Regions from separate parts of the Kineococcus anabasis genome, predicted to be linked through region 1. Evidence: riboswitches for the same ligand, from Rfam matches in the RefSeq annotation. Region 1 holds a riboswitch; each other region holds the start of a gene.
The links. Region 1 has a riboswitch for S-adenosylmethionine ahead of ACYQBY_RS14835 (ABC transporter substrate-binding protein). Riboswitches for the same ligand answer to the same signal wherever they lie in the genome.
Positions count from the first base shown of each region.

Region 1 (10,295 bases):
AGAGGAACCCGTACCCGGGGTGGACGGCCTCGGCGCCGGTGGCGGCGGCCGCGGCCAGCAGCGCGGGCACGGACAGGTAGGACTCCGCGGCGGGTGCGGGGCCGAGCCGCACCGCGGTGTCGGCCAGCGCGACGTGCGGGGCGCCGCGGTCGGCGTCGGAGTACACCGCGACGGTGCGCAGCCCCGCCCGGCGCGCGGCGCGCAGCACCCGCACGGCGATCTCGCCGCGGTTGGCCACGAGCAGGCTGCGGAAGGGGCGGTGGGTCGCGTGCGCGGTCATGGCGCTCACATCCGGAACGTTCCGTAGGAGGGGGTCCCCCACGGGGAGGGGGCGGTGGGTCCGCGCGCGGCGAGGGCCAGGCCCATGCCGAGGGCGCGGCGGGTGTCGAGGGGGTCGAGGATCCCGTCGTCCCACAGCCGGGCGGTGGAGTGGTACGGCGAGCCCTGCGTCTCGTACTGCTCGCGCACGGACCGCCGGAACTCCTCCTCGTCCTGCGCGGCCCACGTGCCCCCGCGGGCCTCGACGCCCTCCCGGCGCACCGTCGCCAGGACGGAGGCGGCCTGCTCCCCGCCCATCACGGAGATCCGGGCACCGGGCCACATCCACAGGAACCGCGGGTCGAACGCGCGCCCGCACATGCCGTAGTTGCCGGCGCCGAACGAGCCGCCGAGGACGACGGTGAACTTCGGCACCACCGAGCACGCCACCGCCGTCACGAGCTTCGCCCCGTCCTTGGCGATGCCGCGGTTCTCGTACTCCCTGCCCACCATGAACCCGGAGATGTTCTGCAGGAACAGGATCGGGACGCCGCGGGAGTTGCACAGCTGCACGAAGTGGGCGCCCTTGAGGGCGGACTCGGAGAACAGCACCCCGTTGTTCGCGACGACGCCCACCCGGTGGCCCCAGATCCGCGCGAACCCGCAGACCAGGGTCTCGCCGTACAGGGCCTTGAACTCCGTCAGCTCGGAGCGGTCGACGAGGCGCCGGATCACCTCGCGCACGTCGTAGGGGGTGCGCAGGTCCGCGGGGACCACGTCGTACAGCTCCTCCGGGTCCAGCAGGGGTTCCTCCGGCGCCTCCGGCGGCTCGTGCGGCGCGGGCGCGGGCCCGAGCGCGGCCACGGCGGAGCGCAGGACGTCCAGAGCGTCGGCGTCGTCGGCGGCGAGGTGGTCGACGACACCGGAGACGCGGGCGTGCACGTCCCCGCCGCCGAGCTCCTCCGCGCTCACCGTCTCCCCGGTGGCGGCCCGGACCAGGGGCGGGCCGCCGAGGAACACCGTGCCCTGCCCGCGCACGATGACGGACTCGTCGGACATGGCCGGCACGTAGGCCCCGCCGGCGGTGCAGGAGCCGAGGACGGCGGCGAGCTGGGGGATTCCCGCGGCGGACATCCGGGCCTGGTTGGCGAAGATGCGCCCGAAGTGGTCGCGGTCGGGGAACACCTCGTCCTGCAGGGGCAGGTAGGCGCCGCCGGAGTCCACGAGGTACAGGCAGGGCAGGGAGTTCGCGGCGGCGACCTCCTGCGCCCGCAGGTGCTTGCGCACGGTCACGGGGTAGTAGGTGCCGCCCTTGACGGTGGCGTCGTTGGCCACGACGACGCACTCGCGGCCGGCGACGCGGCCGATGCCGGTGACGATGCCGGCCGCGGGGACCTCGTCGCCGTACATGCCGGTGGCCGCGAGGGGGGAGAGCTCCAGGAACGGGGAGCCGGGGTCGAGCAGGCGGTCGACGCGCTCGCGCACGAGGAGCTTGCCGCGGGCGGTGTGCCGGGCGCGGGCCGCCTCGGAGCCGCCGCGGCGGACCTCGGCGAGGCGGGCGCGGAGCTCGGCGGTCAGCTCGCGCAGCGTGGCGCCGCCCGCGCGGGTGGTGGGTGCTGCCGTCACGGAACGCCTCCTCCCGGCAGGCCCGGCTGCTGCCGGGCCCCGCAGCGGCTACGCTGCCGCTTACGTCAACGTAAGCACGGGTGCGGCGCCGCCGCAAGACCGGTGGGGGAGGGATCGCCGTGGACGAGGAACCCTGGTCCATCACGCGCGTCGCGCAGGACCTCGGCGTCACCCTGCGCACCATCCGCTGGTACGAGGACCGCGGCCTCGTCGCCCCCGAGCGGCGCGGGCAGCAGCGCCTCTTCTCCGCCCGCGACCGCGTCCGCCTCGCCCTCGTCCTGCGCGGCAGGCGCCTCGGGTTCTCCCTGGAGGAGATCCGCACCATCCTCGACATGTACGACGCCGAGCCCGGCGAGGCCGGGCAGCTGCGCTACCTCCTGGGGGAGATCCGGCGCCGTCGCGCCGAGCTGGAGCAGCGCCGCGCCGACCTGGAGCAGACCCTGGCGGAGTTCGCCGAGCTGGAGGGCCGCTGCGCCGACGACCTGGCCCGGCTGGAGGGGCCCGCGGCGTGACGGGCGCCCGGCGGGGTCGCGCGGACCCGGTGCCCGGCGGGCGGCTGTACAGTGTTCTGGAACCCATCCAGAGTGGCCGAGAGACCTGGCTCGACGACGCCACAGCAACCACCCGCGGGACCACCCCGCGGGCAGGTGCTCATGCCAGGGCCGATGGAGGAGTCCGTGCACCCGACCGCGCCCGCCGCGCCTCCGGCCGACGACTTCGCGCACCGCTACCACATCGACCTCTGCCGCACCTGCGGAGCGCGATGCCGGCCGTGCCGGCCGTTCCCCGCCCGCTGACCTCCGCCGCCACGGCACCTCCCGCGCAGAGCGCACGACGGGACCCCGCCCCGGGGTGGTCCCCGCACGCGCGCCGCCTCCCGCCGCACCACCCCTCCCGGCACCTCCGCACCCCGGAGGCCGGGTGATCCACCACCACTCCAGGAGAACCACCCGTGCTGACCCGACGCGCCGCCACCCGACTGCTGCTCGCAGCCGCCTCGTCCACCGCGATCGCCCTGACGGCCGCGTGCGGCGGCGAGCCCGCCGCCCCGCCCGCCGAGAACCCCTACGGCCTCCTCACCCCCGGCGTCATCCGCGCCGGCACCCTCACCGACGCCCCGCCGAACGTCTACCTGGAGAACGGGGTGTTCACCGGCTTCGACAACGAGCTGCTGCGCGCCGTCGCCGCGAAGCTCGACCTGGAGGTCGAGTTCGTCGGCACCGACTTCTCCGCGCTGCTCTCGCAGGTGGCCAACAAGCAGTTCGACGTCGGGAGCTCCTCGATCACGATCACGGAGAAGCGCAAGCAGACGGTGGCCTTCACCCACGGCTACGACTTCGGCTACCAGGGCCTCGACGTCCCGGCCGGCTCGACGATCACGGACTTCGGCCAGCTGGCGGGCAGGCGCGTCGTCGTCGTCCAGGGCACCGTGCAGGACGACTACGCGACGAAGAACGACCTCGACCCGGTGCGCGTGCCGGACTACAACACCGCCGCCAACCAGCTCAAGGCCGGAACCGCCGACGCGTGGGTCTCCCCGGCCGAGATCGGCGAGAAGATCGCCGTGGACTCCGGTGGCGGGATCCTGTTCGCCGCCAAGGAGATCACCGACCAGCCCACGGCCTTCGCCGTCGCCAAGGGCAACACCGCCCTGCTGGAGGCCCTGAACGGGGCGCTGGACGAGGTCGTCGCCGACGGCACCTGGTACGAGCTGGAGCAGCGCTTCTACCCCGGCCGCGAGATCCCCGCGGAGTTCCGGCCCGGCAGCGGCTCGGTCGCGGTGAACACCGCGGCGCCCTCCGCGTCCCCGTCGGCCTCCTGACGGCCGGCCGCGGAGGACCGCCGTGGACGTCCTGCTGACGCTGCGCAGCACCTTCCTCGACACGGGGGCGATGCGCGAGGCCCTGCCGGAGCTGATCGGCACCGGCCTGTACAACACGCTGGTGCTGGCGCTGGCCTCCGGCGTGCTGGGCACCCTGCTCGGCATGGTGCTGGCCCTGCTCGGGCTCTCCTCGCGGCGCTGGCTGCGCTGGCCGGCGCGGATCTACACGGACGTCTTCCGCGGCCTACCCGCGGTGGTGACCATCCTGCTCATCGGGCTGGGCCTGTCCCCGCTCTACGTGCGGTTCTTCCCGCCCAACCCGTTCCCGCTGGGGATCCTCGCGCTCTCGCTCATCGCCTCGGCCTACATCGGGGAGATCTTCCGCTCCGGCATCCAGAGCGTGGAGGCGGGGCAGATGGAGGCCAGCCGCGCCCTGGGCTTCTCCCACGCGCAGGCCATGCGCCTCGTGGTGGTGCCGCAGGGCGTGCGCCGGGTGCTGCCCGCGCTCGTCAACCAGTTCATCGCCCTCATCAAGGACTCCAGCCTCGTGTACTTCCTCGGGCTGCTCGCCAGCCAGCGGGACCTGTTCCGCATCGGCCAGGACTACAGCTCCAACACCGGCAACCAGTCCCCGCTGCTGCTGGCGGGCCTGCTCTACCTGGTCCTCACGGTGCCCCTCACCCACGTGGTGAACGTGGTGGACCGGCGGATGCGCACCGGCGGTGGCGCCGACGCCGGGACCGCGGACCCCGGCGCCCCCGCGGCCGGCTCCACCCCGCTGCCCGCGCCACCGCAGGCCGGTCTGCGGGCGGGGGGTGGCTGAGGTGAGCGGAGCGGACGCGGTGGGCGCGCCGGCGGGGGCCGTGGTGGCACCGTCGGCGACGAGCGTGGAGCTGCGCGGGGTCCAGGCGCGGTTCGGCCGCAACCACGTGCTGCGCGGGATCGACCTGACCGTCCCGCGGGGCACCGCGGTCAGCGTCATCGGCCCGTCGGGGTCGGGGAAGTCGACGCTGCTGCGCACGGTGAACCGGCTGGTGGAGCCCAGCGCCGGCACGGTGCTGCTGGGCGGGGAGGACGCGGCGGCCGTGCCCGTCGACCGCCTGCGCCAGCGCGTCGGCATGGTGTTCCAGCACTTCAACCTCTTCCCGCACCGCAGCGTGCTGGACAACGTCGCCATGGCCCTGCGGACCCTGCGCGGGTTCTCGCGCGAGGAGGCGGAGCAGCGGGCGCGGCGCCACCTGGAGGAGGTGGGGCTGGCCGAGAAGGCCGGCGTGCGGCCCTCCAGGCTCTCGGGCGGCCAGCAGCAGCGCGTCGCGATCGCCCGGGCGCTGGCGATGGAACCGGAGGTCATGCTCTTCGACGAGGCGACCTCCGCGCTGGACCCCGAGCTGGTCAAGGGCGTGCTCTCCCTCATCTCCGACCTCGCCTCGGGCGGGATGACGATGATCGTGGTGACCCACGAGATGGGTTTCGCGCGCAACGTCTCCGACGCGGTCGCGTTCGTGGACGCCGGTGTCGTCGTGGAGGCGGGCACCCCGCAGCAGGTCTTCGAGGCGCCGCGGGAGCCCCGGCTGCGGCAGTTCCTCTCCCAGGTGCTGTGAACCCCCGCGGCGCCGCCCGGCCCGGGTGGCGCCGCGGTGCTCAGGGCGGGTCGGCGGGTCGCGCCCGCTGCGGGTGGAACGTCTCGCCCCGCGCGAGCATCGCGACGAACTCCGCGATCCTGCGCTCGCGGGTCTCCGCCCGCTTCACCGACGCCAGGCGGTGGACCAGCGCGTAGCGGTTGGTGCGGGTGAGCACGTCGAACAGGGCCTGCGCCCGCGGGTCGGCGGCGATCGCGGCCACCAGGTCGGCGGGCACCTCCGCCTCCGACGACGGCGGGTACGCGGCCTGCCACCGCCCGTCCTCCTGCGCGGCCCGCACCGCGGCGCGCCCGGCCGGGAGCATCCGGCCCTGCTCCTCCAGCCGCGCCACGTGGGCGACGTTGCGCCGGGACCAGATGCTGCGCGCCCGGCGCGGGGTGTACCGGACGAGGGACGTCTGCTCGTCGCGCCTGCGGCCCTGCCCGTCGATCCAGCCCACGCACAGCGCCTCGTCGACCGCCTGCTGCCACGTCAGCGAGGTCAGGGTTCCGCCCTTGCGCGTCAGCACCAGCCACACCCCGGGCGAGGACGCGTGGTGGACCAGCAACCAGGCGCGCAGTTCCTCCGCGTCGGCGACGAGCAGTTCGTCCAGCTCCGCTCCGGGCACGGCCCGACGCTAGCCCCCGCGTGCGACACGGCACCGCGGGCCGCGGCGGAACCGTTTGCCGGCGACGGGCCCGGGGTACCGACCAGCCATGACCAACCCGCGCCACAACGGGCTGACGTCGGTCGCGGACCAGTCCGAGGACCAGCGCGGAGGCCCGGGCAGCATCCTGAGCCGGCAGAGCGCCGACCACCGCCACCTCGACGAGCTGATGCAGGCGTACGACGCCGAGCCCGACGCCGGTGAACGCGGTCGCATCGTCGCCGAGCTCAGCGAACGCGCCCTGCGCCACGCCTTCGCCGAGGAGACCGTGCTCTTCCCGGCCTACCGGCGGTTCCTGCCCGGTGCCGGCGGGGACGACGAGCTGACGCGCCACATCGAGGGCGACCACCAGCGGATCAACGAGCTGCTCGAGGACCTGCAGCACGCCGACCCCCGCTCGCAGGGCTACGACGCCGAGGTCCGCCGCGTCTTCGCGCTGATCCGCCACGACGCCCACGACGAGGAGGACGACCTGCTGCCCCGGCTGCAGCAGGTGGCCGGCGTGGAGGACCTGCGGACCATCGGCGCCGCCTGGGAGGCCGCCCGCACCGCCTCGCCCACCCGGCCGCACCCGCGGGTGTCCCGGCGCCCGCCGGGCAACGTCGTCGCCGGAGCCGGCCTGGCCGTCACGGACCGCCTCGAGGACGCCCTGGACTCCCTCGCCCCGGACGGCGGCGCCCGCCGCGCCGTGCGCGAGGGCGCCCTCGCCGCCCTCGCCGGGGCGGCGCTGCTGCTGCTCGTGCGGGGACTGCGCCGGCGCTGACGGCCGGGTTCGGGCCGGGTCCGGCTAGCGGTCCTCCCCGCGCCAGCGGCGCCGCAGCGCGTGCGCGGCCGCCTTGGGCAGGCGGTCGCGCGTGAAGACGCCCTTGCGGTTCCCGCCGACGCGCATGACCCCCGAGGTGGTGGTGAAGTCGGCGAACACCCACGCCTGCTCGCCCACGACGGCCTCGATGCGGTCGAACACGCGGTGGCACATGTCGTAGAACTCGACCTGGTACTCCTCCGTCCACGGCGTGGGGAGCGCGGCGTGCAGCCCGGGGTAGGTGTCGGCGCCGTACTCGGTCACGACGACGGGCTTGCCCTCGCCCGCCCAGGCGCGCAGCTCCTCCTCCAGGTGCGCCTCCGCGGCCGCCAGGTCACCGGTGTCCAGGTACCAGCCGTAGTAGCGGTTGAGCAGGAGGACGTCGCCGAACTGCGAGACGCGGCACTGCCCGTGCGGGGCGAGGACGACGTTGGCGAAGGCGACCGGCCGGGTGGGGTCGGCCGCGCGGGCGACGTCGAACAGCGGGCGGAAGTACTCCTCGCCGGCCGCTGTCTGCGACTCCGGCTCGTTGGCGATGCTCCACAGCACGACGCTCGGGTGGTTCCGGTCGCGGGCGATCAGCTCCCGGATCGCCTGGGCGTGCACCGCCTGCGTGACCTCGTTGACCGTCTCGGGGGTGTAGGTGGTGTAGCCCTGCGCGCCGAACACCCCGCCGCCGATGCCCATGTTCAGGCCGACCGCCGCGGTCTCGTCGATCACGAGCACGCCCTGCCGGTCGGCGTGGTCGAGGAAGTCCTCCGAGTACGGGTAGTGCGTGGTGCGCACAGAGTTCGCCCCGCTCCAGCGCAGCAGCTCGAAGTCGTGCACGAGGTAGGCCGCGTTGTGCCCCTTGCCGAGGACGGGGACGTCCTCGTGCATGGCGAAACCCTTGAAGGAGAAGGGCTCGCCGTTGACGAGGAAGCGGGTGCCGTCCACCCGCACGGTGCGCACCCCGACGCTCTGGTGGTACTCGTCGAGCAGGTCCTCCCCGCGGTGCAGCCGCAGCTCCAGGTCGTGGAGGTAGCCGTCGCCCGGCGCCCAGCGGTGCACGCCCGGAACCTCCAGGACGCCCGAGTCCCCGGTGCCGGTGGCGACGACGGCGCCCGCGGCGTCGCGCAGCACGACCCCGACCCGGAGGTCGCCGGCGCCCACCACCTCGCTCGTCCAGCGCACCAGGCCGAGGTCGCCGTCGAGGTCCGTCACGACGGTCACGCCGGTGAGGTGGGCGGGGTCGGTGCTGTACAGCCACACCGAGCGGTGCAGCCCGGAGTAGTTGAAGAAGTCGTGCCAGTACTTCTGCCGCCGGCCGTGCGGGGTGTCCAGCACGACGCCGGGCGGGATCGTCTGGAACGTCAGGGTGTTGTCGACCTCGACGGTGAGGCGCGCCGGTTCCCCGGGGCTGACGTGGTCGGTGACGTCCACCTCGAACGGCGTGTAGCCGCCCTCGTGGCGGACCACCTCCGCGTCGCCGACCCAGACGGTGGCCCGGTGCGTGGCCGACTCCAGGTGCAGCACGATCCGACGGCCCGCCCAGCCGCGCGGGACCCACACCTCCCGCTGGTACCACGCGGCCCCGATGTGGTCGCGCACCGCGGCGTCGACGTAGAGGTCGTTGTAGCTGGCCGGGACGGGCACGTCGCGGGCCTGCGCGAGCGGCCCGGCGAACCAGGCCTGGTCCCTGCCGTGCCCGCCGGGGTCCAGGCGCAGGCGCCACATCCCGTCGAGGTTCTTGCGCTCACGGCACCGGTTGTCCTGCGGGCGCAGCATGCGGGTGTCCCTCCGTGGTGCGGTGGCCGCAGGTCCGGTCCTGGGCGGCCCGCGACGGCAAACGCTTTCCGGAGGCCGCACCGTATCCCCGCCCCCCGGGGCGCACAAGGCTCAGCGCGGCAGGCACACCGGCGCGGCCAGCAGGAGCTCCGTCTCCGCCGCCGGCTTCGGCCGCCCCAGCAGGAAACCCTGCGCCGACGGGGAACCGAGGCGCCGCAGCACCGCCAGCTGCTCCGGGCGCTCCACCCCCTCCGCGATCACCGGCAGCCCCAGGGCCCCCGCCATCGCGATGACCGCCGTCACGATCTGCTCGTCCGACTCCTGCTCGTGCAGCCTCGTCACGAACGAGCGGTCGATCTTCAGCAGGTCCACCGGCAGCTCCTTCAGCGCGCTGAGGCTCGACCAGCCCGTGCCGAAGTCGTCGATCGCGATGCGCACGCCCAGCCGCCGCAGCGCCTGCAGCGCGGTCCGCGCCGCACCCGGCTCCGCCATCACCGCGCTCTCGGTGACCTCCAGCCCCAGCCGGTCCGCGGGCACCCGGTGCCGGCGCAGCAGCATCGCCACCGTGTCCAGCAGGCGCAGGTCCCCCAGCTGGTGGGCCGAGACGTTCACCCACAACGTCACGTCCCGCGCCTCCGGGGCGCGGGAACGCCACGAGGCCAGGTCCGCCACCGCCGTCTCCAGCACCCGCTGCCCCAGCGCCACGACCAGCCCCGCCTGCTCCGCCAGCGGCACGAACTCCGCCGGGCTCACCGCGCCGTGCCCCGGGCGCCACCACCGGCACAGCGCCTCCACGCCGAGGATGCGGCCCGTGGCCACCTCCACCTCCGGCTGGTACGCCACGGTCGTCTCGCCCCGGTCGATCGCCTGCCGCAGCGCCAGCACCAGGTCGCTGCGGAAACGGGCCCGCGCCTGCAGCGCCGCGTCGCAGCGGCGCACCCGCGCCCGGCCGGCGTCCTTGGCGGCGTGCATCGCGAGATCGGCGTCGCTGAGCATCGCCTCCACCTGCTGGCCCGCCCCGCCGGCGTCCCGCGTCACCGCGCTCGTCGTCATGCCGACGCTCGCGGACAGGCGCAGGTCGTGCCCCGCCAGGCGCACCGGCGCGGCGAACGCCGCGGACGCCGTCTGCGCCAGCACCCCCGCCTCCTCCGGCGGGACGTCCAGCGCCAGCACCGCGAACGCGTCCCCGCCGTAGCGGCACACCAGGTCCCCCGGGCGCAGCCACGCCTGCAGGCGGTTCCCCGTCACGCGCAGGTACTCGTCGCCGGGCCCGCTGCCCAGGGAGTCGTTGAGCTGCTTGAAGCGGTCCATGTCGCACAGCAGCAGGACGTGCTCGCGGCCCCGCGCGGGCGGGCGGACCAGCGCCCGCTCCGCCTGCGCCAGGAACGCCGCCCGGTTCAGCAGCCCCGTCACGGTGTCCCGGGTCGCCAGGCGCGTCAGCTGCGCCTGCGCGCGGGAGCGCTCGATGACCAGCCCCGTCAGGTCACGGAAGTCCTCCAGCGTCGCCCACTCGTAGGCGGCCGGAACCCCCGGCGGGTCGCGGAACAGGGCGAAGGCGCCGAGGACCTGCCCGTCCGAACCCAGCACCGGCAGCGAGGCGCAGAACTCCTCCTCGTGCCCGTCGGCGGGGCAGGCCGCACCCGCGCCGAGGCGCACCGAGCAGCGCACCCCGGAGCTGAACAGCGCCTCGACCTCCCGCACCAGCAGGTCCAGCACGGCCTCCAGGGGACGCCC
Region 1 covers NZ_BAAIHU010000009.1:55,116-65,410, reverse strand. The annotation lists gene ACYQBY_RS14850 (acetyl/propionyl/methylcrotonyl-CoA carboxylase subunit alpha) at 1-280, opposite strand, end outside; gene ACYQBY_RS14845 (carboxyl transferase domain-containing protein) at 286-1,884, opposite strand; gene ACYQBY_RS14840 (MerR family transcriptional regulator) at 2,004-2,396, shown strand; SAM riboswitch class I at 2,457-2,556, shown strand; gene ACYQBY_RS14835 (ABC transporter substrate-binding protein) at 2,837-3,706, shown strand; gene ACYQBY_RS14830 (amino acid ABC transporter permease) at 3,729-4,529, shown strand; gene ACYQBY_RS14825 (amino acid ABC transporter ATP-binding protein) at 4,570-5,307, shown strand; gene ACYQBY_RS14820 (YdeI/OmpD-associated family protein) at 5,348-5,953, opposite strand; gene ACYQBY_RS14815 (hemerythrin domain-containing protein) at 6,042-6,755, shown strand; gene uidA (beta-glucuronidase) at 6,780-8,561, opposite strand; gene ACYQBY_RS14805 (putative bifunctional diguanylate cyclase/phosphodiesterase) at 8,673-10,295, opposite strand, start outside.

Region 2 (10,295 bases), on a different contig from region 1:
TACGGCGTGATGATGGCCGGCAAGCTCAAGGACCTCATCCCGCGCCAGCAGTTCGAGGTGCCCATCCAGGCCGCCATCGGGGCGCGCATCATCGCCCGCGAGAACGTCCGCGCCATCCGCAAGGACGTCCTCGCCAAGTGCTACGGCGGTGACATCACCCGCAAGCGCAAGCTGCTGGAGAAGCAGAAGGAGGGCAAGAAGCGGATGAAGATGGTCGGCCGGGTGGAGGTCCCGCAGGAGGCCTTCATCGCCGCGCTGTCCTCCGACGCCGAGACCGCCGGGGACAAGGCGGGGAAGAAGTAGCGATCCGGGGCGGATCGCCCTGCCGGGTGGGGGTGCGGTTCCGCTGCGCCCACACCTGGGCCATGCTGGGGCCCGGCCGGTCACCGCAGCGGTGACCGGCCGGAGCTCCCGCCCACGCCTTCCGGCCCGAGGAGGCCCGCTTGTCCTCTCCAGCCCGTGAACCCATCGTCTCCGGAACCGCCTACGCCGTGCACGAGGTCGACGGCTCGGCACCCACGTCCCTCGACGACTTCCTGCCCGCCCCCGGTGCGCTCGTCAGCGTCACCCTGGAGCACGGCGGCGTGCCGCACGTCGCGCAGGGCGTCGCGACCCGCGTCGGGAGCGACGTGTGCCTCTACGAGAAGGACTCCGTCGTGGGCAAGGACACCCGCGTCTGGACGATCACCGAGATCGGCCCCGGCATCTTCGAGGCGGTCCACGACCCCCGGTTCTGAGCCGCCTCCCGGCACCGGGACCTCAGGAGGGCGGGTCCGCCCCGCAGCCGCCGGCGGACCCGCCGGGCGCGGGCCGGGGGTCCCCCACGGGGGCCCACCGACCCGCCACCGGCGCGTAGCGCCACGACGGCCCCTGCGCCACCAGCCGCCGCAGGGCCCCCAGCAGCCGGTCGACGTCCCGCGAGGAGGAACCGGCGCCCGTGCTGACCCGCACGCCGCCGTCCACCAGGCCGAGGCGCGCGGCCAGGGGGTGCGCGCAGAAGCGCCCGTCGCGCACCCCGATGCCGTGCTCGGCCGACAGGTACGCCGCCACCAGCCCCGCGGGGAACCCCCGCACCGTGAAGGTCACCACGCCCACCGCGTCGGCCGCCGCGGCGGGCAGCTCCGCGATCCGCACCCCGGGCACGGCGACCAGGCCCCGCACGAGCCGCCCGCGCAGCGCGTCCTCGTGCGCACGCAGCGCCCCGGCGGGCAGGGCGGCGAGCACCTCGCAGGCCCGCGCCAGGGCCGCGGCGCCCAGCACGTTGGGGGAGCCCGCCTCGTGCCGCTGCGCCCCGGTGGCCCAGCGCACCTCCTCCGCCTCCGGGCCGACCTCGAGGGTCGCGCCGCCCCCGGCCAGGTACGGCTCCGCGGCGTCCAGCCAGTCGCGGCGGCCCACCAGCGCCCCCGCCCCGAACGGCGCGTACAGCTTGTGCCCGGAGAACACCACCCAGTCCACGCCCGACGCCGCCAGGTCCAGCCCCCGGTGCGGCACCAGTTGCGCCCCGTCGACGAGCACCCGCGTCCCGGCGGCGTGCGCGGCGGGCACGATCCGCTCCAGCGGCAGCACCTGCCCGGTGACGTTGGAGGCGCCGGTCACCGCGAGCAGCGCGTAGGGGCGCCGGGCCAGCTCCGCCAGCAGCGCCTCCACCGTGGCGTCCAGCGTCTGCGCGCACGGCAGCACCGTGGCCCCGCGCCGCCGCCACGGCAGCAGGTTCGCGTGGTGCTCCAGGTCGCAGACCAGCACCGCCGCGTCCTGCGGCACGCAGCGGGAGAGCAGGTCCACCGCGTCGGTGGTGCTGCGGGTGAACACCACGAGGTCCTCCGCCCGCGCGCCGCAGAACCGCGCGACCGTGCGCCGGGAGCGCTCGTGCAGGGAGGTGGTGAGCTGCGAGAGCCACCCCGCGCCGCGGTGCACGCTGGCGTAGGTGGGCAGCACCGCGGCCACGCACTCGGCGACCGCGGTCAGGGCGGGGGTGCTCGCGGCGTTGTCGAGGTTCGCGTAGCGGGCGGTGCCGCCGGTGACCAGCGGCACGCGCACGTCCGCGCCGACGACGGGCAGCAGCGGCGCGACGTCGCCGGCGACGGTGGGACGGGCAGGGGTGAGGACGGGCACGGTGGAGCCTCTCCGGTCACCGGACCGGGAGGGGACCGGTCCGCGCTTGCCGGTGCCACCACGGCACCGGCCGGGTCGTCACCCGGGGCACCCCGCCGCGGAGGGAGGGTTGCCGGCCAGCGAGCCGGGGCTTCGCGCTGGCGCTCATGACCTGCCCGAAGACTGCCACGGCACCGGCCGCCGCTGTCAAGGCGGCACCCGGGAGGCGGGTGCGCGGCAGCGGCGCGGGCGCAGGTGCCGCCGTGCGAGACTTCGCCAGGACGCGCCGAGCGCGCCCAGCCCATCCAGAGCGGCCGAGAGACCCGGCTCCACGACGCCGCAGCAACCCCCCGCCGTGCGCGGGTGCGGGTGCTCCACCCGGGACGAGATGGAGGACGAGCAGTTGAGCTACGCCGGTGACCTCACCCCGGAGGCGGCCTTCGAGCTGCTGCGCTCCGACCCCGACGCCGTCCTGGTGGACGTGCGCTCGGAGCCGGAGTGGCAGTTCGTCGGCGTGCCCGACGTCTCCGCGCTGGGTGGGCAGGCGGTGTTCGTGTCGTGGCGCGGGAACCTGCCCGACCCCGCCGGCACGTTCGTCGCGGACCTCGCCGCCGCCGGGGTGCGCCCCGAGGCCGGTGCCCCCGTGGTGCTGCTGTGCCGCTCGGGGGTGCGCTCCGTCGCCGCCGCCGAGGCCCTCGCCGCCGCCGGCGCGCCGAAGGCCTTCAACGTCCTCGACGGTTTCGAGGGCGCCCTCGACGAGCACGGCCACCGCGGCGGCGCCGGGTGGCGCGCGGCCGGGCTGCCCTGGCGGCAGTCGTGAGCCGCGGCCCGGAGGGCATGCGGGGCGGCACCCCGCACCTGCGCCCCGACACCATCGGCGTGCGCGGCGGCCTGGCCCGCTCGGAGTTCGAGGAGACCGCCGAGGCGCTGTACCTGACCTCCGGTTTCGTGTACCCCTCGGCGGCCACGGCGGAGGCGGCGTTCAAGGGCGAGGACGACCACTTCATCTACTCCCGCTACGGCAACCCGACGGTGTCGGTGTTCGAGGAGCGGCTGCGGCAGATCGAGGGCGCCGAGGCGTGCTTCGGCACGGCCAGCGGCATGGCGGCGGTGTTCAACGCCCTGGCGGCGCTGCTCGCCTCGGGGGACCGCCTCGTCGCGGCCCGCAGCCTGTTCGGTTCCTGCTACGTCATCTGCGACGAGATCCTGCCCCGCTGGGGGGTGGAGACCGAGTTCGTCGACGGCGAGGACCTCGACCAGTGGGAGCGGGCGCTGTCGAGGCCGGCGCAGGCGGTGTTCTTCGAGACGCCCGCCAACCCCATGCAGACCCTCGTGGACATCGAGGCGGTCTCCACGATGGCCCACGCCGCCGGGGCGCAGGTCGTCGTGGACAACGCCTTCGTCAGCCCCGTCGCGCAGCAGTCGATCCCGCTGGGGGCCGACGTGGTGGTGTACTCCGCCACCAAGCACATCGACGGGCAGGGCCGGGTGCTGGGCGGGGCGGTCCTCGGGCGCGCCGACTACATCGACGGGCCCGTGCGCGAGCTCATGCGGCACACCGGCCCGGGCCTGGGGGCGTTCAACGCGTGGACGCTGACCAAGGGCCTGGAGACGCTGGGGCTGCGGGTGCGGCACTCCGCCGCCTCGGCGCTGCGCATCGGCCGCTGGCTGCAGGAGCAGCCGCAGGTGCGGTGGGTGCGCTACCCGATGCTGGAGTCGCACCCGCAGTTCGACCTGGCGAAGCGGCAGATGTCCAACGGCGGCACCATCCTCACCTTCGAGCTGGACGCCCCCGAGGGGCGCGCCAAGGAGCGCGCCTTCGAGGTGCTCGACGCGCTGCGCGTGGTGGACATCTCCAACAACCTGGGCGACGCCAAGACGCTCATCACCCACCCGGCCACCACCACCCACCGCAGGCTGGGCGAGGAGGGCCGGGCGGCCATCGGGCTCAGCGACGGCGTCGTGCGGATGTCGGTGGGCCTGGAGGACGTGGAGGACCTGCTGGAGGACCTCACGCAGGCGCTGGGCACCCGCGGCTGACGCACACGCACGAGGCCCGCGCCCCCCACCGGGGCGCGGGCCTCGTGCGTCGTGGCGCTCAGGCCTTGGTGCGCCGCTGGGACGTGAGGATCTGGAAAGCGCCGTAGGCGGCGATGCCCAGGGCCACCAGCACCAGCAGGATCTGCCCGAACGGCTGCGCGGCGATCTCCCGGAACGCCGCGTCGAGGCCGCGGGACTTGGCGGTGTCACCGGTCGCGGCGTACGCGACGAGTACGCCGATCACGGCGAAGGCCACCCCGCGGGCCACCCAGCCGGCGGTGCCGAGCTTGCGCAGGCCGGGGCTGAGGGAACCGGAGATCTTCTCCTCGAAGCGGTGCTGCAGCCCGCGCTGCACGGTGCGGACGCCGATGGCCACGATCGCCACGCCGATCAGCACGACGAGGACGGCCCCGCCGGGGGCGTCGAGGATGCGCTGGGTCAGCGTCTGCTGCTGCTGGCCGGTGCTCGCGCCGGCACCGGTGAGCAGGCGGATGCACGAGATCGCCAGGAGCAGCGCCAGCAACCCCTTCGCGGCCGCCTTCACCCGGTGCTTCGTGTCCGAGCCGAAGGCCGCCTCCAGGGCCTGCCACGCGAACAGGGCGATGAAGCCGACGGCGAGCACGACCAGCAGGAACGGGCCGAACGGGGAGCGGGCGACGGTGCCCAGCGCGCCCGAGGAGTCCGCGCTGGCCCCACCCGAGCCCAGGGCGATCTGCAGGGCCAGCCACGCCACGAGCAGGTAGACCACGCCCTCCGCCGCCACGCCGAACCGGCCGACCTTGCGGATCGTGCCCTCGTGCCTGCGGGCGGTCGCCGTGGCCTGGTTCCCGGCGCTGCGGGCGAGGTTCCGGGGATCTGAGCCCGACGAACCGGAGCGTGCCATGGTGCCTCCTCCTGCGGTCGCGCCCGCCGACACGGCCGCGACGGTCCACCTCCGCGGGCGGGCGCCCGGGGTGATCACAGGGTGGACCTCCCACCGTCTCCCGGCCACTCCAACCGCCTCCCGCGCCCCGCCCCCGGCCGTGTGGGTGACAGGTGCGGTGGCACCGCCGGTGTTCGCCACGGGTGGCACCGGCGGTGCCCGCCACGGGTGACACTGGAGCACGTGCCCAGCACCCTGCCCGACGGCGACCCCGCCCCCGAGGACGGCTCGCTGCCCCCCGCCGCCCTGGAGGGGGCGCCGGCCCGCACCTTCGGGGTGTACCTGCACGTGCCGTTCTGCGCGGTGCGCTGCGGCTACTGCGACTTCAACACCTACACCGCGACCGAGCTCGGGGGCGGTGCCTCCCAGGCCTCCTACGCCGCGACCGCCGCGCTGGAGGTGGAGCTCGCCGGGAAGGTCCTCGGCAGCGCCGCGCGCCCGGCCTCGACGGTGTTCGTCGGAGGCGGCACGCCCACGCTGCTGCCGCCGGCCGACCTCGCCGCCCTGCTGGACGCCGTGCGCGGCACGTTCGGCCTGGAGCCCGGGGCGGAGGTGACGACGGAGGCGAACCCGGACTCGGTGACCCCCGGGGGGCTCGCCGCGCTGCGGGAGGCGGGGTTCACCCGGGTGTCCTTCGGGATGCAGTCGGCGGTGCCCTCGGTGCTCGCGGTGCTGGAGCGCACCCACGACCCCGAGCGGGTGCCGCGCGCGGTGGCGTGGGCCCGGCAGGCCGGGCTCGACGTGAGCCTGGACCTCATCTACGGCACGCCCGGGGAGGGCGTGGACGACTGGCGGCGCAGCCTGGACGCCGCCCTGGCCTGCGCTCCGGACCACGTCTCCGCCTACGCGCTCATCGTGGAGGAGGGCACCCGGCTGGCCGGGCAGGTGCGCCGCGGGGTGGTGCCCGCCCCCGACGACGACGACCAGGCGGTGAAGTACGAGGTCGCCGACGACGTCCTCGGCGGCGCCGGGTACGGCTGGTACGAGGTGAGCAACTGGGCCCGCGGGCCGGAGCACGCCTGCCGGCACAACGTGGCGTACTGGCGCGGCGGGGACTGGTGGGGGATCGGGCCGGGCGCGCACAGCCACGTCGGCGGGGTGCGCTGGTGGAACGTGAAGCACCCCGCGGCGTACGCGCAGCGCCTGGCGGCGGGGCGCTCGCCCGCGCACGCCCGGGAGGTGCTGGGGGAGCGGGACCGCTACGTCGAGGACGTCCTGCTGCGCAGCCGCCTCGCGGAGGGGCTGCCGCTGGCGCGGCTGCGCCCCGAGGGGGCGGCGGCGGTGGCGGGGCTCGTCGCGGACGGTCTCGTCGAGGTGGCCGGCGGGCCGCAGGGGGCGGTGGTGCTGACCCGCACCGGGCGCCTGCTCGCCGACGCGGTGGTGCACCGCCTGCTCGCGGACTAGGGGCCGCCGGCGCCCCGGGCAGGCGGGCCCTCGCGGCGCCCGCTGCGGCTGGGAGACTGCCGCGGTGATCCTGGAGCACGCGGTCCTCAACGTCAGGCCCGGGGAGTCGGAGCGCTTCGAGGAGGCGTTCGGGCGGGCGAGGCCGCTCATCGCCGCCTCGCCCGGTTTCCGGCGCCTGACCCTCTCCTGCTGCCTGGAGCGGCCGGACACCTACCTGCTCCTCGTGGAGTGGGACCGCCTGGAGGACCACACGGAGGGTTTCCGCGGCTCGGACCGCTACCGGACGTGGCGGGAGCTGCTGCACCCCTTCTACGAGCCCTTCCCCGTCGTGGAGCACTTCGTCGAGGTCCACCGCGCCTGACCGCCTGACCACCCGGCGGCCCGGGCGGTGGCGGTCGGTGCGGCCCGTCAGGGGCGCTCGGGCGCCGGGACCGGACCGCTGCGCGCGGGGTCGCGGTCGTACCAGACGAGCACGGCGGTGCGGTCGTCGGTGGAGCGCTCGCAGCGGTAGCGCAGCGAGTCGCCCATCGCCCAGGGGCCGACGGGGGAGGCCCACGCCGTCTCCAGCCACGCCCGCACCGGCGAGGGGCGGCGCAGGTCGCAGGCCAGCCCGTCGGTGACGACGGCCAGGGTTCCGGGGCCGGTGGAGGACGCCGTCTCCACCGGCACGTCGAGGCTGTCGTCACCGGGCGCCGGCAGGTGCGCGCCCGGCTCGCAGAGCGGCCCGGTGCCGCCGAACAGCTCGCGCGGCCCGCCCGGGGTCAGGACGAAGGCGGTGACGCCGCCGACGCGGGCGAGGTCGCGGCCGGTGCCGTCGACGACCGCGACGGCGGCGGTGAAGCGGACGGCCGCCGGGGGGAGCCCGTACCGGGCGTGCACGGAGGCGCCGACCGCGGCGGCCGCGGCCCGCAGGAGGTTCGCGGCGCCGAGCCCGGGCCGTTCCTGGGCGAGGAAGGTGACCTGCTCGCAGAACATGCGGGCGCCGAGGTGGGAGTGCGGCCGGGCGCCGGTGCCGTCGGCGACGGCCACGACGATCCGCCCCCGGGGGTCGAGGGCGACGTCGTAGGCGTCCTGCCGGGCGACGCCGGCGGCGGCGCGGGCCTCGCCCACGACGGAGGCGGCGGCGACGTGGTGCGCACCGGCCGTGAGGCCGTCGAGGTGGACGCCCGCCACGCGGTGCACCGAGCCGGGCCCCAGGCCGGCCGGTGCGGGGGAGCGCAGGGCGCCGGGGGCGGGTGCACCGGTGGGCAGCTCGCGGGGGAGCTGGGCGGGGACGGCGGCCGTCCCGTCGTGCCACAGCGACCTCATCGCCGGACCGCCGGGAGGTGTCGATGGGGCATGGGGCTCCGTTCGCCGGGGAGGACTCCTCCCGACGCTAGGCGGGCGCGCCCCCCGGCCGGGGTCACTCCGCCCCGCGTTCCCGCCTCCGCCCCGTCACCTTGCGCTGGGTGACGGGAGCGCACCGGGAGTGAGTCCGCTCAGTGCACCAGGCGCAGCACGAGGGGGTAGCGGTACGCGCGCCCGGAGCTCGCGGCGACCGCCCCGAGGATGCCGCAGACCAGGACCCCCACCGCGGGCAGCGCCAGCACCCACCAGAGGAGGAAGGCCAGGCCGAAGGTCACGAACCCGGCGGCGAACAGCACCAGGGCCAGCGCGACCGTGTACAGCAGCGTGGAGATCGCCGCGTTGAGCGCCTCGGCCGCGTGGCCGCGCACGAACGCGCCCCGGTCCCGGTACACCAGGTACACCACCAGCGGGCCGAGGAACGGCAGGCCCAGACCCCACGAGGCGATGCCCAGGACGTGCGCCACCATCCCCCAGGTCCGCTGCTCCGGCGGGCTCAGCAGGTGCCCGTGGCCGGAGGGCGCGGGCGGGGGCGCGCCGTGCGGCAGCGGGTGACCCGGCGGCGGGGGGATCTCGGACACGGGTCCTCCTCGGGTGCTGGCCGGCCCGGGCCGGTGCGGGCCGGTGCGGGTCGGTGCGGGTCGGTGCGCGCAGCCGCGCACAGCCGCGCACAGCCGCGCACATGCTCTCAGGCGTCGGCCGCGTCCGCGGTGACGAAGTCGACCAGCTCCTCGACCCGGCCCAGGAGCGCGGGCTCCAGGTCGGTGTAGTCGCGCACCGTGCCGAGGATCCGCTTCCAGCCGTGCGCCACGTCCGCCTGCGTCGCGTGCGGCCAGCCCAGCTCCGCGAGGACCCCGTGCTTCCACGACGTGCCCCGCGGGATGACCGGCCAGCGCTCCCACCCGAGGCGCTGGGGGCGCACCGCCTGCCACACGTCGACGAAGGGGTGGCCCACCACGAGGACGTGCGGGTGCCGCACGCCCGCCACGATCCTGGACTCCTTGCTGCCGGGGACGAGGTGGTCCACCAGCACGCCGAGGCGGCGGCCGGGCCCGGGGCGGAAGTCCCGCACGACTGCGGCGAGGTCGTCCACCCCGTCGAGCATCTCCACCACGACGCCCTCGACGCGCAGGTCGTCGCCCCAGACCCTCTCCACCAGCTCCGCGTCGTGCCGGCCCTCGACGAGGACGCGCGAGGCCCGGGCGGTGCGGGCGGCGGTGCGCACCGCCACCGAGCCGCTCGCGGTGCGGGTCGCCGCCTGCGGCCGGGCGGGGCCGCGCGGGGCGACGAGGCGCACCGGCTGCCCGTCCACCCAGAAGCCGGGCCCGAGGGGGAAGGTGCGGGTGCGCCCGCGGGCGTCCTCCAGGACCACCACGTGCACGCCGCCGCTCTTCTCCACCCGCACGACGGCGCCCACCCAGCCGGTCTCCACGTCCTCCACGACGAGACCCGCCTCGGCGGGCTCCTCGCGGCTGGCGGGGCGGCGCGGGTGGGGGTCGCGCGAGAGCACGTCGCTCCCGTACCTGTCGGAGGGGCTCGACCTGTCGGAGGGGCTCACGCCGCGGCACGCTAGCCGTGACGCGCCGCGGGGACGCGCAGGCTCACCGGCGCGTCGGGTCGTGCGGGAGGGCGGATGTCCCGGCGGAGCCTAGACTTGGCACTCACGGGACGTGAGTGCCAAGAGGCGGAGGTGGGGCATGAGCGACGAGCGCAGGCTGGCCGTGCTGCGTGCCATCGTCGAGGACTACGTCAGCACGCGGGAGCCGGTGGGGTCCAAGCACCTCGTCGAGCGCTACCAGCTCGGCGTGTCCCCGGCGACGATCCGCAACGACATGGCCGTGCTGGAGGAGGAGGGGTACATCACCCAGCCCCACACCAGCGCCGGGCGCGTGCCCACGGACAAGGGGTACCGCCTGTTCGTGGACCGCCTCGCCACCGTCAAGCCGATGTCGGCGGCGGAGAAGCGGGCCATCCAGGCCTTCCTCGACGGCGCCGCGGACCTCGACGACATCGTCGACCGCACCGTGCGGCTGCTGGCGCAGATCACCCGGCAGGCCGCCGTGGTGCAGTACCCCTCGCTCTCGCGCGCGGGCGTGCGGCACGTGGAGGTCCTGCACGTCGGGGGCCGCTCCGCCCTGATGGTGCTCATCACCGACACCGGCCGGGTGGAGCAGCGCGTGGTCACCCTGCGCTCGCACCTGGCGGACGAGGAGCTGCCCCCGCTGCTGGCGGACCTGCGCGCGCGGCTCAACGGCACCCTGGCCGGCCGGCGCGTCGCCGAGGCGCGGGACCTGCTGCCCGGTGTGGCGGACGCGGTGCCCCCGCCGCAGCGGGCCGCCGCCGACGAGGTGCTCGCGGCGCTCGCCGACGGCCTGACCGCCGCGCTGGAGGAGCGGGTCGTCATCGCGGGCACGGCCAACCTCGTGCGCAGCGGCACCGACTTCCCCGCCTCGCTCGGCTCGGTGCTGGACGCGCTGGAGGAGCACGTCGTGCT
Region 2 covers NZ_BAAIHU010000006.1:346,808-357,102, reverse strand. The annotation lists gene lepA (translation elongation factor 4) at 1-303, shown strand, start outside; gene ACYQBY_RS10445 (hypothetical protein) at 444-737, shown strand; gene ACYQBY_RS10440 (aminotransferase class V-fold PLP-dependent enzyme) at 760-2,112, opposite strand; SAM riboswitch class IV at 2,150-2,264, opposite strand; gene ACYQBY_RS10435 (rhodanese-like domain-containing protein) at 2,495-2,911, shown strand; gene ACYQBY_RS10430 (O-succinylhomoserine sulfhydrylase) at 2,929-4,131, shown strand; gene ACYQBY_RS10425 (DUF1206 domain-containing protein) at 4,190-5,014, opposite strand; gene hemW (radical SAM family heme chaperone HemW) at 5,237-6,457, shown strand; gene ACYQBY_RS10415 (antibiotic biosynthesis monooxygenase family protein) at 6,522-6,818, shown strand; gene ACYQBY_RS10410 (protein phosphatase 2C domain-containing protein) at 6,866-7,765, opposite strand; gene ACYQBY_RS10405 (DUF4870 domain-containing protein) at 7,936-8,382, opposite strand; gene ACYQBY_RS10400 (DUF3097 domain-containing protein) at 8,490-9,359, opposite strand; gene hrcA (heat-inducible transcriptional repressor HrcA) at 9,499-10,295, shown strand, end outside.
Region 2: linked by a shared signal. The riboswitch ahead of ACYQBY_RS10440 (aminotransferase class V-fold PLP-dependent enzyme) and the one ahead of ACYQBY_RS14835 (ABC transporter substrate-binding protein) in region 1 are both predicted to bind S-adenosylmethionine.

Region 3 (10,295 bases), on a different contig from region 1:
CCTGGCCGCCACTTGCTGCGGGATCGGGTGCGCCGATCGCTCGCATCCAGCGTGCACCACGTGCGGTGGTGAGGGAGGCTGCCGCCTGTGAGCGGCACCGTCTTCCCTCCACGATCTGTCGAAAACACGGAAGGTAGTCGAGTGGCCACGCCTTTGCGCGTAGTGGTCATTTCGAGCCCCGGCGTACGGGACCCCTGGAGTTCGTGGGTGCTGCGGATCGTCACGTCGACGCCGCGCATCTCGGCCGACTGCGTCGATGGAACTGGTGTAGCGCAAATCGTGAGGGAGCTGCGTCGCATCGATCCCGACGTGGTCCTGATCAACGGCGAGGTGATTGCCCGGAAGGCTCTGACCGCCACGTGGCTCAGCGGCCACCGCGCAGCACTGGTGTCTCACGGAACCGATCCGTCCGCCGACGGCTCGTCGCCGCGCGCCACGGGAGCCGTGACACCCGTGGCAGCAGAGGGCAAAGCTGCGGAGGCGGTGCTCCCACCGCCCCCGCAGCTCATGGATGATCCGGACGTCGGGTCGGCAGGCGTGCACGAGGCGGCGCGTCGCCTGACCGGCGTCATCGCCGCTCTGTGCGGTCGGCCGGGCGCCGGTATCCCGCTCGACGAGACGCCCCAGGTGAGCGTTGTCGTCCCCGTGTGGTGTGAGGGAGACCTCGTCGACGATCTCGTCGACTCGCTCGTGCCCCAGCTGCTCCCGGGTGACGAGCTCGTACTGGTGGATGACGGCAGTCCTGACGACACCGGTGCACGGGTGGAGCAGGCCGCCCGCGCCAATCCGCAAGTTCGGGCGGTCGTCTTGCAGCGGAACGCAGGCGCGGGCGCGGCCCGCAACGCGGGCATCACCGCGGCCAGTCATGACCACCTCGTCTTCACCGACGCCGGCTGCCACTGGGGACGAGGGTGGCTCGATGCGATGCGCAGGCCCTTCGCCGAAGCACCCGCTCCCGGACTTGTCGCGGGCGCCTATGAGGTGAGCAAGCGTGGGGTGCTAGAGGCAGCCTCAGCGCTCGGCTGCTATCCCGACGTGTGCGAAGTGCGCAGGGCAGGGCCGGTGTCCCGGGCCTGGGGGCGGGTGTTCGGGCGGCGGTTCGATCCCACCCGGCCGGCGGGACGCGCCATGGCCACGACGCGTCAGGCCATCGAGGCGGCCGGTGGCTGGCCGGAGGACATCCGTGCCCACGAGGATCTAGACCTCGCTCAGGCCATCGCGCAACGTGGTGTGCCATGCGTGCTCACCACGGACGCCGAGCTGAAGTGGGACCAGGCGGGGATCCGTGGAACATGGCGCATGTACGTGCGCTACGGCCGCGGTGATGCTGAGGCGAGCGACCGGCAGGCATTGATGCGCAACGGAGTGCGGGTGCTGGCGTACTTCGCCGGGCCGGTTCTCCTGGTGCGCGGTGGTGTGGTCTTGCGTTCGGCCGTTCTCTGCGGGGCTCTCGCCTACTTCTCCGTACCCATGTTCAAGGCGAGGGGTGCCGAGAGGCCGTTGGCCACCTCGCTCCTCGTGCCCGTCCCCATCGTGGCGAAGGATCTGGCCAAGACGTGGGGAGCCCTGCAGGTCGTCTCGCGAGGGGTCCTGGAACATCGTTCTCGTCGTCGTCGTGCATCCGGAACGAACTTTGGGGAGGCGTTCGGTGTACCGGGCGCATGCTGCCCGTGACAGTTCGATCGGGCCAGTTCTCTGACTGGCCGGAGACTCAGCCTCCTCTAGGCTCGGGTCGTCGTCGAGCCGCTGGCCATCGCCACCCTGTAGTCCTGCATGGGGTGTCCCGGTATCCGCGACGGAAAGCGCCGGAAGATTTGGGAGCCGCATGGTCACCTCTGAGCTGACGACGTCAGGCACCGATCTGCGCCTCGACCACCAAGGTCCCGGCGGCCGGATCGTGCTCCAGCCGCGCATGTTCGACTCACGTCGACTGCGACCACGACTGATGCGACTACCGGCTGGCCCCTATCTCGTCGCAGGGGATGTGGCGGTCTTCCTCGCCTCCCTCGCTGCGCTCCGAGAACTCCACCCCATCCAGTTTGTAGCGCTCAGTGTTCTCATCGTCACGTTTGCAGTATGTGGTTTGTACCGTTCCCGATTGTCACTGTCGCTCCTCGATGACTTTCCGTACATCCTGGGTGGCGGAATCGTCACCTTGGCCACGGAGTTGGCGCTCAGCGTCGTCGCCCCGGGCATGCGGCCCCTCCACGAGGTCATCGGCCACGTCGGTCTCCTCGTCGTCGGCATCCTGATGATCCGCGCCCTCGCGTACCACACGGTCCGCCGGGCCCGCTGTCAGGGCAAGGTGCGGCACGCGGCCCTCGTGCTCGGTGCGGGCCAGGTGGGCATGCGCCTCACCCGCACTCTGCGGGAACACCGGTACTACGGCATCGATCCCGTGGGTTTCGTGGACTCGCGCCCCCGGGTCGATGATCCCTCCGAGCTCCCCGCGCCCCTGCTCGGCCGTCACGATGAGCTCGCCGAGCTCATCGAGGACTTCGACATCCGCGTCGTGATCGTCGCGTTCGGCAACCTGCGCGAGTCCGACCTCGTCGACATCCTGCGCACGTGTGACCGCCTCGACTGCGAGATCTTCATCGTGCCGCGCCTGTTCGAGGTGCACTCCGTGACCCGCGACGTGGACCAGGTGTGGGGCATCCCGCTGCTGCGCGTCCGCCGGGCCGCGTTCCGCACGTTCTCGTGGAAGATCAAGCGCCTCGTCGACATCGTCCTGTCGGCAGCTGCACTTCTCGCCCTGTCCCCGGTCATGGCGGCGGTCGCTGTCGCCGTCCGGTGGGAGGGCGGACCGGGCATCATCTTCCGCCAGCAACGCGTCGGCCTGGACGGCAAGCCCTTCGACGTCATGAAGTTTCGCTCTCTGAAGCCGGTCGACGACTCCGAGTCACAGACCAACTGGAACATCAAGCACGACGACCGTCTCGGGCCGGTCGGGAAGTTCATCCGCAAGTCGTCCCTGGACGAGCTGCCCCAGCTGGTCAACATCCTCCGGGGCGACATGAGCCTCGTGGGCCCGCGGCCGGAGCGCCCGCACTTCGTCGACCAGTTCACCCGCAGCGTGCCCCGGTACATGGCGCGCCACCGGGTCCCCGCCGGTCTGACCGGCTGGGCCGCCGTGCACGGACTGCGGGGGGACACCTCCATCGAGGACCGCGCCCGCTTCGACAACTACTACATCGAGAACTGGTCGCTCTGGGGTGACGTCAAGATCATGATTCGGACCGTGAGTCAGGTCGTCGGCGCCCGGGGCGGCTGACCTCCGCCTGCACGAGGGCCCTCCCGCCGTCAGGTGGGAGGGCCTTCGTGCGTCCGGCCGGGCTCACACGAGCCGCGGCTCCCCGTCCGGGACGACCTCGCCGGCCGGTGTCCCACCCCGCACGACCGGCAGGCCCGCCGCCCGCCACGCCCCGAGGCCGCCCGCGACGTCGGTGGCCCGGTGGACGCCGAGGTCCTGCAGGCACGCCGCGGCGAGGCTGGAGGTGTACCCCTCCTGGCACAGCACGACCACGTGCAGGTCGTGGTCGGCCTGCGGGATGCACGCTCCCGAGGTCGGGTCCAGCCGCCACTCCAGCACGTTGCGCTCCAGGACCAGGGACCCGGGCACCTCGCCCTCGGCCAGGCGCTGGGCCATCGGCCGGATGTCCACGAGGACGGCGCCGCCGGCGTGTGCGGCGTGCGCCTCGGCGGGGGTGAGGCGCCGCAGCCGCGCCCTGGCCCCGGCGAGGACGTCGGCGATGCCGCGCACGGGCCGGCGGAGCGGCACGGCCGCGCTCACGCCTCCACCTCGGGCTCGGCGGTGGTGACGGTGCGCACGCGCTCCAGGCGCCCGTCCACGACGGCGTAGAAGGACATGCGCTCCAGTCTGGGGGCGTAGGCGTGGATGCTCACCGCGGGCTCGTCGTGGTCGTTGCGCACGTCGTGCACGACGTCCGGCTCGACGGTGCGCAGCGCCCCGCCGGGCACGGCCCGCAGCGCGGTGGAGGTGAGGGCGCCGCCCGTGTCCGGCCGGACCTCGGTGAGGGTGCCCTCCACGACGGTGAACGCGGCGGCGGACCCGCCGTGGTCGTGCAGGTCGGTGCCCTGGGTGCGGGTCCAGGTCAGGAGCCAGACGTCGATGCCGGCGGGGGCGTCGAGGCGGGTCCAGTACCGCTCGTGGGTGTCGAAGCGCACGGCGGGACGCCACAGCGCGGGGCGGGCGGCGATCCCGCGCACGAGGGCGGCGAGGACGTCGGTCGCGCTGCCGCGGCGGGCGGCGGGGATCGTCGCCGGCGGGCCGGCAGGGGTGGTCGCCGGGTGGCCGGCGGGGGTGGTCGCGGGCAGGCCGGTGGGCAGGGTGGGGCGGGTCACGGGGTCCTCCGGGAGCCGCGGGCGCGACGGCGCGCGGCGGGGTGGTCGGCTGCTGGGCTCGGGTCAGGACCGAGCGGGACAGCCGGCGCTGGAGGTGCGCATCAGGTCGACGTGGCGGCGGACCCGCAGCAGCGGGCCGGCGGGCGTGGCCGGGGGAGGGGTCACCGTGGGCTCCTGTCGCCGGGAGGACCCGGGGCCCGGGTCCGCGCTTGCCCCGGGGGTCGCCCGGGGCCCGGTCATCACCCGGGGCACCCCGCCGCGGAGGAGGGTTGCCGGCCAGCGAGCCGGGGCTTGGCGCTGGCGCTCATGACCTGCCCGCAGCTTAGGAGGCGGACGACGTGTGCTGTCAACCGCCGCGGCGCGCGCCGCCGGCTCAGGAGCGCAGCGCGAGGGCCGCCACGGCCCAGCCGGCGACGGCCACCACGCCGGCGCCCATCTCGATGGCCATGCTCACCCCGGCCGCCTTCAGGGCCTGCACCGTCGAGCGCCAGGCCTGCGCCCCGCCGCCGCGCAGGCGGGCGGACTCGGCCAGGTAGATCCCGAGGACGAACCCGAGGGGGAGCCCCACGACCGGTACGGCGAAGAACCCGACCACCCCGAGGAGGGCGCCGGCGGCGAGGGTGCGGTTGGGGATGCCGAGCTGCTGCAGGCGGCGGCCGGGCAGGAGGTACTTGCCGATCTGCCCGAGGCTGATGACGACGACCACCCCCAGCAGGACCCACCAGGCGACACCGCCGGTGAACCACGCCCAGACGGCCGCGGCGCCCACGACGAGCACCGCACCGGGCAGCACGGGCAGGACGGTCCCGGCGAGGCCCACGGCCATCGCCAGGGCGACGAGCAGGAGCCCGGCGTCACCCACGGGTCAGGGGGTGCTGCCGGGCTCCGGTCGGGGCTGCGGTCAAGGTCAGCGCTCGTCGTCGGGAGCGACGTGCGGGGTGGTGGTGAGGCGGCCGGTCTCGTCCTGGATCTCGGCGGCGACGCCCTGGAGCGCCTGGCGGTGCTCGCGCCCGTGGTGGGCGCAGAAGAGCAGCTCTCCGCCGGACCCGAGCAGGACACGCACGTAGGCCTGAGCACCGCAGCGGTCGCAGCGGTCGGCGACGGTCAGCGGGTCGTTGGCAAGAGCTGTGGTCACGGGGCTCCTTCCGGAGGGCTGGTCAGCGCGGGGGCCCGTGGCCGGACACCCGCCGGAGGCAGCAGCTGCTGTCCCCTACTGTGCTGCAACATCCAACCACCCCCGCTGGTTCCCGCACGGGAGAGTCGCCCGTTCGCCAGGAGCGATCAGCCTCCCGGCGCGTGTCGGGCCGGTCGCCTAACCTGACCGGGTGAGCTCAGACCCGTCCCCCGCCGCACCCGGCTCCCGGGGCCGCCGCCCCGCGAAGGAGCCGGAGGGCTACACCGCGGCGCACCTGCTCGTCCTGGAGGGGCTGGAGGCCGTCCGCAAGCGCCCCGGCATGTACATCGGCTCCACCGACTCCCGCGGCCTCATGCACTGCGTGTGGGAGATCATCGACAACTCCGTGGACGAGGCCCTCGGTGGGCACTGCTCGAGGATCGTGGTGGTGCTGCACGCGGACACCTCCGTGGAGGTGCGCGACGACGGCCGCGGCATCCCCGTCGACGTGGAGCCCCGCACGGGCCTGTCGGGCGTGGAGGTCGTCTTCACCCACCTGCACGCGGGCGGGAAGTTCGGGGGCGGGTCGTACTCGGCCTCCGGGGGCCTGCACGGCGTCGGCGCCAGCGTCGTCAACGCGCTCTCGGCACGCCTGGACGTCGAGGTGGACCGCGGCGGGAAGACCCACGCGACGAGCTTCCGCCGCGGCGTGCCCGGCCGCTTCGCCGGCGAGGGCCCCGAGGCCCCGTTCGAGCGGACGACCGGCCTGGAGGTCGTCGGGCGCGCCAAGCGGGGGGTCACCGGCACGCGGGTCCGGTACTGGGCCGACAAGCAGATCTTCCTCAAGGAGGCGGAGTTCTCCTACTCCGACCTGATCGCCCGCGCCCGCCAGACCTCCTTCCTCGTGCCGGGCCTGACCATCGTGATCCGCGACGAGCGGGGCCTGCCGGGCACGCCCGCCGAGCACGGCCCGCACGAGGAGACGTTCCGCCACGACGGCGGCATCGGGGAGTTCGCCGACTTCCTGGCCCCCGACGCGCCCGTGACGGGCGTGTGGCGGCTGCAGGGCACCGACTCCTTCCGCGAGAACGTGCCCGTCCTCGACGCCGACGGCCACATGACCGTCACGGAGGTCGAGCGCCAGTGCGACGTGGACATCGCCGTCCGCTGGGGCACCGGCTACGAGACGACCGTCCAGTCGTTCGTCAACATCATCGCCACGCCCAAGGGCGGCACCCACCTCGCCGGGTTCGACCAGGCCCTGCTGAAGGTGCTGCGCAAGCAGGTGGAGCTGAACGCGCGCCGGCTCAAGGCGACCGGCAAGGACGACAAGCTGGAGAAGGACGACGTCCTCGCCGGGCTGACGGCCGTGGTGACGGCGCGCCTGGCCGAGCCGCAGTTCGAGGGCCAGACCAAGGAGGTCCTCGGCACCGCGGCGGTGCGCGGCATCGTCTCGCGCATCGTCGAGCGGGAGCTGACGGCGGTGCTCACCTCACCGAAGCGGGACGAGAAGCAGCAGGCCTCGCTGCTGCTGGAGAAGGTCGTCGCGGAGATGAAGGCCCGCGTCTCCGCCCGCGTCCACAAGGAGACCCAGCGGCGCAAGAACGCACTGGAGACCTCCTCCCTGCCGGCCAAGCTGAAGGACTGCCGCTCCGACGACGTGCAGCGCACCGAGCTCTTCCTCGTCGAGGGCGACTCCGCGCTGGGCACGGCGAACGTGGCGCGGAACTCGGAGCACCAGGCGCTGCTGCCGCTGCGCGGGAAGATCCTCAACGTCCAGAAGGCGTCCGTGGCGGACATGCTCAAGAACGCCGAGTGTGCCGCGATCATCCAGGTCGTCGGTGCCGGCTCGGGCCGCAGCTTCGACCTGGAGGCCGCCCGCTACGGCAAGGTCGTCCTCATGACGGACGCCGACGTGGACGGCGCCCACATCCGCACGCTGCTGCTGACGCTGTTCTTCCGCTACATGCGCCCGCTGGTGGAGGCCGGGCGGGTGTTCGCCGCGATGCCCCCGCTGCACCGGGTGGAGGTGTCCGGCTCGGGGCGCCGCCCGGCGGAGGTCTTCTACACGTACTCCGACGCCGAGCTGCGCCAGCTCCTGGCGGACCTGAACAGGCGCGGGCGCACCTACAAGCCGATCCAGCGCTACAAGGGCCTGGGGGAGATGAACGCCGACCAGCTCGCCGAGACGACGATGGACCCGGCCAAGCGCACCCTGCGGCGCGTCACGATCGCCGACGCCGCCGCCGCCGAGGACGTCTTCGAGCTGCTCATGGGCAACGAGGTCGCGCCCCGCAAGGACTTCATCGTCGCCGGCGCCGCGCGCCTGGACCGCGAGCGCATCGACGCCTGAGCCCGGCGCCCGCCCGCGCTCAAGCGGGGTGCCGGGCTGCCGATGCACCGGGGAGGTGCCGCACCGGGCGGTCCGGCGCAGATCGGGGGGACGGGTGAGCCCGACGACGGTCGTCGCCGTCTTCCTCACCGCCGCCGTGACGTGCGGCGCCGCGGCGGCCTGGTCGTGGCGGCGGCGGCACAACACCCCGGCCGCGCCGGCCCTCGCCGTCGTGCTCTGCGGTGCGGCCGTGTGGGCCGCGGGCGCCGGCGCGCTGCACCGCGGCCCCGGCGCCGCGGCCGAGCTCGCCGCCCACCTCGTCGTCTACGCCGCCATCCACGTCCTCGTCGTCGGCGCCCTGTGCCTGGGCGCCTCGGTGGCCGACCCCTCGTGGCGGCTGCGGCGGCGCAGCGCGCTGCTGCTGGCCGTCGCGCCGCTGCTGACGGTTGTGGCGGTGGCGACGGACGGGTGGCACCACCTGTTCTTCGCGGGCGTCGAGCGCGGCGAGGGCCACCCGCGGCTGGAGTTCGGTCCGCTGTTCTGGCTGCACTCGGCGTACTGCTACGGCCAGCTCGCGCGGTTCATGGTGCGCCTGGTGCGCTCGTGGTGGCGGGCGCCCTCGCTGTTCCGCCGGCAGCTGGGCAGCATCGTCGTGGCCGCCACCCTCCCGATCACCCTGAACGTCGTCACGCTCAGCGCACCGCACGTCTTCGGGGGCGTGGACTGGACACCGGTCTTCTTCGTGCTGACCGGCCTCGTCATGACCCACGCGATCTTCCGGCAGGGCTTCCTGCTGGTGGTGCCCGTGGCCCGCTCGCAGGTGGTGGACACCCTGGAGGACGGGGTCCTCGTCGTCGACGCCGCGGGGCGCCTCGTCGACGCCAACGTCGCGGCCCGGGAGCTGCTGCGGCGGCTGCGCCCCGACCTGCCCGCGGACCCCGTGGGCCTGCCGGCGCGGGAGGTCCTGGCGGCGGAGGCGCTGCGGCCCCTGCTGGAGGACGCCTGCCGGCGGACGGTGGAGGTGGCGCCCGGGCTGCACCTGGACCTGCGCTCGCGCGTGCACCGCGACGACCGCGGGCACCTCATCGCCCGGGTGGTCACCGCGCGGGACATCAGCGACGCCGTGGCGGCCGGCGACCTGCTGCGCGAGCAGCTCGCGGAGATCCGGGAGCTGAAGGAGCGGTTGCAGGAGGAGGCGGTGCGCGACCCGCTGACGGGCCTGCACAACCGCCGCCACCTCGTGGCCGCCCTCGCCGCCGCCGTGCGGGACCCGGCGCCGGTCGGGGTGGTGCTGCTGGACGTGGACCACTTCAAGTCGGTGAACGACACCCACGGCCACTCCGCGGGCGACGAGGTGCTGTGCGCGGTCGCGGACACCCTGCGGCGCCTGTGCCGGGAGGGCGACACCGTGGCCCGCTACGGCGGGGAGGAGTTCGTCGTCCTGCTGCCCGGTGCGGACGCCGTGACGGCCCTGCGCCGGGCCGAGGAGGTCCGGCGGGCCTGCCGCGCCACCCGCGTGCCCGTCGGGCCGGGCCCGTCGGGCCCGGCGCTGTCCGTGACCGTCTCCGCCGGGGTGGCCGTGTCCGCGGGTGCGGGCGGCGACGCGACGGGGCTGCTGCGGGAGGCGGACGCCGCGCTCTACGCCGCCAAGGCCTCGGGGCGCGACCGGGTGGTCGCCGCGGCCTGAGCCCCGGCGCTCAGGCCGGCCCCCGGCCGTGCCGATGTTCTCCCGGGCGCCCGCACCGGGCGGCGCCGCGTCGTGGGCGGGGGAGGTGCGGTGACCGGGTTCACGCTCGCCGTCTTCTTCCTCCTGGCCTCCCTCACCTGCGTGGCGACCGCCACGTGGGCGCTGCCCCGCCGCCGCTCCACCCCGGCCGCGGGAGCGCTGGCGGTGTCCCTGTACGGCGTGGGCGCGTGGGGCGGCGCCGACGGGCTACTGCACCTGGGCCTGCCCGACCCCGTCGAGGCGGGCCTGTTCGTCCTGCAGTACGTCGGCGTCAACGCCGCCATCACCGGCTCGCTGTGCATCGCCTGGGCGGTGGCCGACCCGACGTGGCGCGCCGGTCGCCGCCGCGTGCTGGCGCTGGCCGCGGTGCCCGCGCTGATCGTGGCCGCGGTGGCGACCGACCCGTGGCACCACCTCTTCTTCACCTCCACCAGCAGCCTGGTCGGGCACCCGCGGCCGGTGTTCGGGCCGCTGTTCTGGGTGCACACCCTGTACTGCTACGGCCTCTTCGCGTGGGGCGTGGGCCACCTGGTGCGCGCCTGGTGGCGGGCCTCGTCCCTCTTCCGCCGGCAGATCGGCTGCTCGCTGCTCGGTGCGGTCCTACCGGTCCCGCTGAACCTGGTGGCGATCCTGCTGCCGGGGGCGCTGGGCGGCGTGGACTGCACCCCGATGTTCTTCGTGGCGACGGGGCTGGTGTTCGCCTACGCCATCTTCCGCCAGGGCCTGCTGCGGGTGGTGCCGGTGGCCCGCTCCCAGGT
Region 3 covers NZ_BAAIHU010000001.1:770,256-780,550, reverse strand. The annotation lists gene ACYQBY_RS03590 (glycosyltransferase family 2 protein) at 208-1,674, shown strand; gene ACYQBY_RS03585 (sugar transferase) at 1,913-3,274, shown strand; gene ACYQBY_RS03580 (rhodanese-like domain-containing protein) at 3,338-3,793, opposite strand; gene ACYQBY_RS03575 (cysteine dioxygenase) at 3,790-4,365, opposite strand; SAM riboswitch class IV at 4,566-4,677, opposite strand; gene ACYQBY_RS03570 (DUF456 domain-containing protein) at 4,739-5,227, opposite strand; gene ACYQBY_RS03565 (DUF7455 domain-containing protein) at 5,273-5,500, opposite strand; gene ACYQBY_RS03560 (DNA gyrase/topoisomerase IV subunit B) at 5,691-7,832, shown strand; gene ACYQBY_RS03555 (histidine kinase N-terminal 7TM domain-containing diguanylate cyclase) at 7,927-9,498, shown strand; gene ACYQBY_RS03550 (histidine kinase N-terminal 7TM domain-containing diguanylate cyclase) at 9,589-10,295, shown strand, end outside.
Region 3: linked by a shared signal. The riboswitch ahead of ACYQBY_RS03575 (cysteine dioxygenase) and the one ahead of ACYQBY_RS14835 (ABC transporter substrate-binding protein) in region 1 are both predicted to bind S-adenosylmethionine.